Regions from separate parts of the Rossellomorea sp. NRS-1567 genome, predicted to be linked through region 1. Evidence: a T-box and tRNA genes for the amino acid it is inferred to sense, from the RefSeq annotation. Region 1 holds a T-box; the other regions hold tRNA genes.
The links. A T-box is a leader RNA that pairs with one kind of tRNA and senses whether it is charged. The one in region 1 lies ahead of ileS (isoleucine--tRNA ligase), so its partner is inferred to be a tRNA-Ile.
Positions count from the first base shown of each region.

Region 2: it has a tRNA-Ile gene. The T-box ahead of ileS (isoleucine--tRNA ligase) is inferred to sense a tRNA for this amino acid. The anticodon was not compared.
Region 3: it has a tRNA-Ile gene. The T-box ahead of ileS (isoleucine--tRNA ligase) is inferred to sense a tRNA for this amino acid. The anticodon was not compared.

Region 1 covers NZ_JBITPL010000015.1:35,786-38,018, reverse strand. The annotation lists gene ileS (isoleucine--tRNA ligase) at 1-1,284, opposite strand, end outside; T-box leader at 1,391-1,628, opposite strand; gene ACIFOD_RS09635 (DivIVA domain-containing protein) at 1,679-2,194, opposite strand.
Region 2 covers NZ_JBITPL010000016.1:685-2,917, forward strand. The annotation lists tRNA gene ACIFOD_RS11380 (tRNA-His) at 1-29, opposite strand, end outside; tRNA gene ACIFOD_RS11385 (tRNA-Trp) at 47-120, opposite strand; tRNA gene ACIFOD_RS11390 (tRNA-Tyr) at 146-229, opposite strand; tRNA gene ACIFOD_RS11395 (tRNA-Phe) at 266-341, opposite strand; tRNA gene ACIFOD_RS11400 (tRNA-Asp) at 403-479, opposite strand; tRNA gene ACIFOD_RS11405 (tRNA-Met) at 615-688, opposite strand; tRNA gene ACIFOD_RS11410 (tRNA-Ser) at 725-817, opposite strand; tRNA gene ACIFOD_RS11415 (tRNA-Ile) at 826-899, opposite strand; tRNA gene ACIFOD_RS11420 (tRNA-Met) at 928-1,001, opposite strand; tRNA gene ACIFOD_RS11425 (tRNA-Ala) at 1,078-1,153, opposite strand; tRNA gene ACIFOD_RS11430 (tRNA-Pro) at 1,162-1,238, opposite strand; tRNA gene ACIFOD_RS11435 (tRNA-Arg) at 1,244-1,320, opposite strand; tRNA gene ACIFOD_RS11440 (tRNA-Leu) at 1,347-1,435, opposite strand; tRNA gene ACIFOD_RS11445 (tRNA-Gly) at 1,441-1,515, opposite strand; tRNA gene ACIFOD_RS11450 (tRNA-Leu) at 1,525-1,609, opposite strand; tRNA gene ACIFOD_RS11455 (tRNA-Lys) at 1,663-1,738, opposite strand; tRNA gene ACIFOD_RS11460 (tRNA-Thr) at 1,761-1,836, opposite strand; tRNA gene ACIFOD_RS11465 (tRNA-Val) at 1,862-1,937, opposite strand; tRNA gene ACIFOD_RS11470 (tRNA-Glu) at 1,942-2,016, opposite strand.
Region 3 covers NZ_JBITPL010000011.1:968-3,200, reverse strand. The annotation lists tRNA gene ACIFOD_RS07000 (tRNA-Glu) at 533-604, opposite strand; tRNA gene ACIFOD_RS06995 (tRNA-Ser) at 611-701, opposite strand; tRNA gene ACIFOD_RS06990 (tRNA-Asn) at 709-783, opposite strand; tRNA gene ACIFOD_RS06985 (tRNA-Ile) at 793-869, opposite strand; tRNA gene ACIFOD_RS06980 (tRNA-Gly) at 879-952, opposite strand; tRNA gene ACIFOD_RS06975 (tRNA-His) at 973-1,048, opposite strand; tRNA gene ACIFOD_RS06970 (tRNA-Phe) at 1,071-1,146, opposite strand; tRNA gene ACIFOD_RS06965 (tRNA-Asp) at 1,198-1,274, opposite strand; tRNA gene ACIFOD_RS06960 (tRNA-Met) at 1,411-1,484, opposite strand; tRNA gene ACIFOD_RS06955 (tRNA-Ser) at 1,518-1,610, opposite strand; tRNA gene ACIFOD_RS06950 (tRNA-Ile) at 1,627-1,703, opposite strand; tRNA gene ACIFOD_RS06945 (tRNA-Met) at 1,708-1,784, opposite strand; tRNA gene ACIFOD_RS06940 (tRNA-Ala) at 1,898-1,973, opposite strand; tRNA gene ACIFOD_RS06935 (tRNA-Pro) at 1,981-2,057, opposite strand; tRNA gene ACIFOD_RS06930 (tRNA-Arg) at 2,064-2,140, opposite strand.

The sequences.
Region 1 (2,233 bases):
TGTTTCATTAACAGCTTCCAGCAGTTCTTTACGGAATTTATCGATTGATGCAAACCATTGTGCCGTCGCTCTAAAGATAACAGGCTTTTTCGTACGCCAATCATGTGGATAGGAGTGAGTGATAAAGTTAAGCTTTAACAATGCTCCTGTTTCCTGTAACTTTTCGGTAATCGGTTTATTGGCTTTATCATAGAACAAGCCTTCAAATCCAGGTGCTTCTGAGGTCATGACTCCTTTATCGTCTACGGGACATAACACATCCAAACCATATTTCTTTCCTACCAGGAAGTCATCTTCCCCGTGTCCTGGGGCGGTATGAACACATCCAGTACCAGAATCAGTCGTAACATGGTCCCCAAGAACAACAAGGGAATCCCGATCATATAATGGATGTTTTGCCACCATATGTTCAAGCTCCGCACCTTTAAGCTTTTTGGATACTGAGTAATCTTCCCATTCCAGATTCTTCGCAACTTCTTCCAATAAATCCTCTGCCACTACATAGCTGCTTTCTTTCACATTGACAACGACATAGCTTAGATCTTCATGCACGGCAATTCCCAGGTTGGCAGGAATCGTCCAAGGAGTTGTCGTCCAGATGACTAATTGAGTCCCTTCTTCAAGAACACCCTTACCTTCTGTAACAGCGAAACCAACGTAGATGGAAGGAGAGCGCTTATCCTGATACTCGATCTCTGCTTCTGCTAAGGCTGATTCACTTGAAGGGGACCAGTACACTGGCTTTTTACCTTTATAGATATATCCTTTCTTCGCCATATCACCGAATACTTTAATCTGTTGAGCTTCGTACTCAGGCTTTAAAGTAATATATGGATTATCCCAATCACCACGTACCCCTAATTGTTTGAACTGAGTGCGTTGGTTATCAACTTGCTCATAAGCATATTCCTCACACAATTTACGGAACTCTGCGATAGTCATTTCTTTACGCTTCACGCCTTTATTCGTTAACGCCTGCTCTATCGGTAAACCATGAGTGTCCCAGCCTGGAACATAGGGTGCATGAAATCCGCTCATGGATTTATAGCGGACGATAAAGTCTTTAAGAATTTTATTTAATGCATGACCCATATGAATATTTCCATTGGCGTATGGAGGTCCATCGTGAAGAACAAATAAAGGACGATCACTCGTTCTCTCTTGCACTTTTTGGTAAATATTCATGTCTTCCCATTTCTTCTGTGTATCCGGTTCGCGTTTCGGTAAATTTCCTCTCATTGGAAATTCCGTCTTGGGCATTAATAATGTATCTTTATACTCCATGAAATCTTCCTCCTAAACGTTTCTCTTAATTGCCATCTTTTCTAAAACCTGCAATTCTTAATCAGGCTATCCCTTTTGGAAACAAAAAAAAGCTTCCTCATCCCTGGAAAGGGACGAGAAAGCTTTTCCCGCGGTACCACCCTCATAAAGATCTAAATCGATCTTCACTCGTATTGATTCGTAACGTGAACAAGACGCTATTCATTACTCTCCAAAAGTGGATTTCATGAGTAGAGCTCGAGGGTGATCTTCCGTACCTTTGTTCCTTGTCGGGCTTACACCGTCCCCGACTCGCTAGAAAGGAAATATCATAAGAAACGTACTGTCCCTGTCTTAGCCTTCAATATGGCAATTTAGATTGTTGTTCAATTATATGAAAGTATTGCGCTTTTCGTCAAGACAATGTCTCTTCTTCTTTTAAAGTTTTTAAATCTGTTGCGTCCAGATCTAATTCCATTAATTGATCCCAGTCATTTGTATCCAGTAAATCAAGCTGGGCTTCGATTAACATTTTGAAACGTGTTCGGAACACCTTTGATTGCTTCTTGAGCTCTTCAATCTCGATGGCAATCTTACGGGCTTTAGATAATGATTCGTTAACGATGCGATCAGCATTCTTCTCGGCTTCCTTAATGATCAGCTTCGATTCTTTCATTGCATTACGCTTAACTTCTTCCCCTGCTTCTTGAGCAATGACGATTGACTTGTTTAACGTTTCCTCGATGTTTGTAAAATGACCTAAACGTTCATTCAAGGAGTTTAAACGTTCTTCCGTTTCCTTCTTCTCGCGGATAAGAATTTCATAATCCTTAATAATTTGATCTAAAAATTCATTAACCTCGTCCTCATCATAACCACGAAAGCCACGACTAAATTCTTTATTATGTATGTCTAATGGCGTTAAAGGCATGGGAGCCACCTCCAGTACTTGGTGAATTACATATTTATT
Region 2 (2,233 bases), on a different contig from region 1:
AGGTGCGTTAACCACTTCGCCACAATCGCCATGCTTAACATATCTTTGGCAGGGGCAGTAGGAATCGAACCCACACCAAAGGTTTTGGAGACCTTCGTTCTACCGTTAAACTATGCCCCTATATAATAGAGAGTTTTGTTAAAAATGGTGGAGGGGGGCAGATTCGAACTGCCGAACCCGAAGGAGCGGATTTACAGTCCGCCGCGTTTAGCCACTTCGCTACCCCTCCAAATAAAATAAATACTTAAAGATTCTTAAGTATAAATGGTGGCTCAGGACGGAATCGAACCGCCGACACATGGATTTTCAGTCCATTGCTCTACCAACTGAGCTACTGAGCCATATTATAAAGAAGATTAAATTTTCAAATGATCAACTTCCCTATTACTAAGTAATTGAAAATGGCGGTCCGGACGGGACTCGAACCCGCGACCTCCTGCGTGACAGGCAGGCATTCTAACCAACTGAACTACCGGACCAGAGTTTTTTGACGATAGTCAAAATAACTTTCATTATTTGCGCAAGCAAAATAGGTTTCATTACCTTGACGACAGTCAAAATAACTATCCATGCGTGACTCTTCAAGGGATATCCTATCCTAAGTCAAAATGGTATTGCGGGGACAGGATTTGAACCTGCGACCTTCGGGTTATGAGCCCGACGAGCTACCGAACTGCTCCACCCCGCGACGATATAAGTATGAAATTTCCCACGAAAGGAATTATGGAGGAGGAAGGGGGATTCGAACCCCCGCGGGCTGTTACACCCCTGTCGGTTTTCAAGACCGATCCCTTCAGCCGAACTTGGGTATTCCTCCGTGTATAATGGACCCTGTAGGACTCGAACCTACGACCGGACGGTTATGAGCCGTCTGCTCTAACCAACTGAGCTAAGGGTCCTTATAATCGTGCGTCATGTATTTAGTAATAGCGGCGGAGGGGATCGAACCCCCGACCTCACGGGTATGAACCGTACGCTCTAGCCAGCTGAGCTACACCGCCACGAAACGTTTACTATTCAATCTGAATCTTGATTAAGTAAGATTCAATGAAGTTTATTTGCTTACGCAAAAATCTTTGGTGGAGCCTAGCGGGATCGAACCGCTGACCTCCTGCGTGCAAAGCAGGCGCTCTCCCAGCTGAGCTAAGGCCCCAAAAGAAGTGGTCGGGAAGACAGGATTCGAACCTGCGACCCCTTGGTCCCAAACCAAGTGCTCTACCAAGCTGAGCTACTTCCCGATATATGGCGCGCCCGAGAGGAGTCGAACCCCTAACCTTTTGATCCGTAGTCAAACGCTCTATCCAATTGAGCTACGGGCGCTAAACAATTCATTTTATAAGAAACAATGGTGCCGAGGACCGGAATCGAACCGGTACGGTAGTCACCTACCGCAGGATTTTAAGTCCTGTGCGTCTGCCAGTTCCGCCACCCCGGCTAGTTTGGAGCGGAAGACGGGATTCGAACCCGCGACCCCCACCTTGGCAAGGTGGTGTTCTACCACTGAACTACTTCCGCGAAATATTATGGTGCGGGTGAAGGGACTTGAACCCCCACGCCTCGCGGCGCCAGATCCTAAGTCTGGTGCGTCTGCCAATTCCGCCACACCCGCATGGTGTTTCGCTGTCGCAAAACGATAAAATATTTTGCTTATGCAAAAATCTATGGTGAGCCATGAAGGATTCGAACCTTCGACCCTCTGATTAAAAGTCAGATGCTCTACCAACTGAGCTAATGGCTCATCTATACAGTAAGGAATCAAATGGTGCCGGCAAGAGGACTTGAACCCCCAACCTACTGATTACAAGTCAGTTGCTCTACCAGTTGAGCTACACCGGCATATTAATTACCCACTAACAAATAATGGTGGAGGATGACGGGATCGAACCGCCGACCCTCTGCTTGTAAGGCAGATGCTCTCCCAGCTGAGCTAATCCTCCATATTGGTGACCCATACGGGATTCGAACCCGTGTTACCGCCGTGAAAGGGCGGTGTCTTAACCGCTTGACCAATGGGCCATCTTGTCAAAGCGTCCCGCTTAAGGACATGTATAACTATATCAGTTAATTTCGCAGAAGTCAACTTCTAGTTAACAAAAAACGAAAACTTTTTTTACCATACTCAGCTTAACATTTTTGTAAGCCGAAAAAGAATATACCACATATTTAAAGTTTATATCAATAGTGAATTTAAGAATCTCTTCAATTTCACTGTTGATTTCTCATTCATCGTGAA
Region 3 (2,233 bases), on a different contig from region 1:
GGAATGGATGAAAAATCTGGCGGTTGCTTGTTTAGGGTGGATAAACCCTGTTTTATGGGACAATAAAGGAGGAATCATGCATAGTGTAATCTTTGGAGGAGGTAGGGGGCTATTCAATACTTTGAGAAGATTAATGGGGAGATTAAGAGGTGGTTGATGCCTTTTATTCTTCGATGATCACTGACTGAATATCCCCTCACATCTTGCGATTATCGTATTGAAAAATTCGAGCTAATAAGAAGAGTGTAGAAGTTGATAATAAATGTTGGAAAGTCGATAATAAAGTGGCCAAAGTCGATAATATATGGTGGAAAGTCGATAATAAAGTGGTCATAGTCGATAATATATCCCTCGTACAGAAGTAGAAGCATGCTTTCTCATGTAAAACCGCTTATTTTAATCCCGATCTGGCTCCATACTCAATTAAATCGCTTCATTAAGTCATGTTTTTAATTTATTTTTAATAAAATGACCACCAATTTTACTTTGTACAACAAAAAAAGACTATCAAAAATGATAGTCTTTTTTTAGATGACCCATACGGGATTCGAACCCGTGTTACCGCCGTGAAAGGGCGGTGTCTTAACCGCTTGACCAATGGGCCATAATATGGCGGAGAAGGAGGGATTTGAACCCTCGCGCCGGTTGCCCGACCTACACCCTTAGCAGGGGCGCCTCTTCAGCCACTTGAGTACTTCCCCATATTATTGGCTCCGCAGGCAAGATTCGAACTTGCGACCGATCGGTTAACAGCCGATAGCTCTACCACTGAGCTACTGCGGAATAATGAAATGGTGGGCCTAAGTGGACTCGAACCACCGACCTCACGCTTATCAGGCGTGCGCTCTAACCAGCTGAGCTATAGGCCCAAAAATAATTGGAGCGGGTGAAGGGAATCGAACCCTCATCATCAGCTTGGAAGGCTGAGGTTTTACCACTAAACTACACCCGCACTATTTATATAAGAAGATATGGGGCGACTGATGGGAATCGAACCCACGAATGCCTGAACCACAATCAGGTGCGTTAACCACTTCGCCACAACCGCCATAATGTCTTCAAATAAAAAATGGTGGCTCAGGACGGAATCGAACCGCCGACACATGGATTTTCAGTCCATTGCTCTACCAACTGAGCTACTGAGCCTTACTTAGAGTATAATATTTAATTATGAACCATAATCTTACAAAAAGAAAATGGCGGTCCGGACGGGACTCGAACCCGCGACCTCCTGCGTGACAGGCAGGCATTCTAACCAACTGAACTACCGGACCAGAGTTTTTTGACGTTAGTCAAAATAACTTTCATTATTTGCGTAAGCAAAATAGGTTTCATTACCTTGACGTTAGTCAAAATAACTATCCATGCGTGACTCATCAAGGATTATCCTATCCTGAGTCAAAAATGGTATTGCGGGGACAGGATTTGAACCTGCGACCTTCGGGTTATGAGCCCGACGAGCTACCGAACTGCTCCACCCCGCGACGATAAAAATGAAATTCCCATTAAAGTAAATATGGAGGAGGAAGGGGGATTCGAACCCCCGCGGGCTGTTACACCCCTGTCGGTTTTCAAGACCGATCCCTTCAGCCGGACTTGGGTATTCCTCCGTAATGAAATGGTACTTGGTGGACCTTGTAGGACTCGAACCTACGACCGGACGGTTATGAGCCGTCTGCTCTAACCAACTGAGCTAAAGGTCCCTTTTGGTAGCGGCGGAGGGGATCGAACCCCCGACCTCACGGGTATGAACCGTACGCTCTAGCCAGCTGAGCTACACCGCCAAGATACATTTAATATCAAATTAATTGATAGATGGATCTCTCAAATATCAATGACGTTTATTTTGCTTTCGCAAAAAAACCGATGAAGATTATTTTGCTGGTGCAAAAAAACTTGGTGGAGCCTAGCGGGATCGAACCGCTGACCTCCTGCGTGCAAAGCAGGCGCTCTCCCAGCTGAGCTAAGGCCCCAAAGAAGTGGTCGGGAAGACAGGATTCGAACCTGCGACCCCTTGGTCCCAAACCAAGTGCTCTACCAAGCTGAGCTACTTCCCGATAATATGGCGCGCCCGAGAGGAGTCGAACCCCTAACCTTTTGATCCGTAGTCAAACGCTCTATCCAATTGAGCTACGGGCGCTAAATGATTATATTGTTCTTTCCTTACTGACAATCGCAAGTTAAGGAAAGATATTTTGCTTACGCAAACCAATGAAGTTTATTTTGCTCTCGC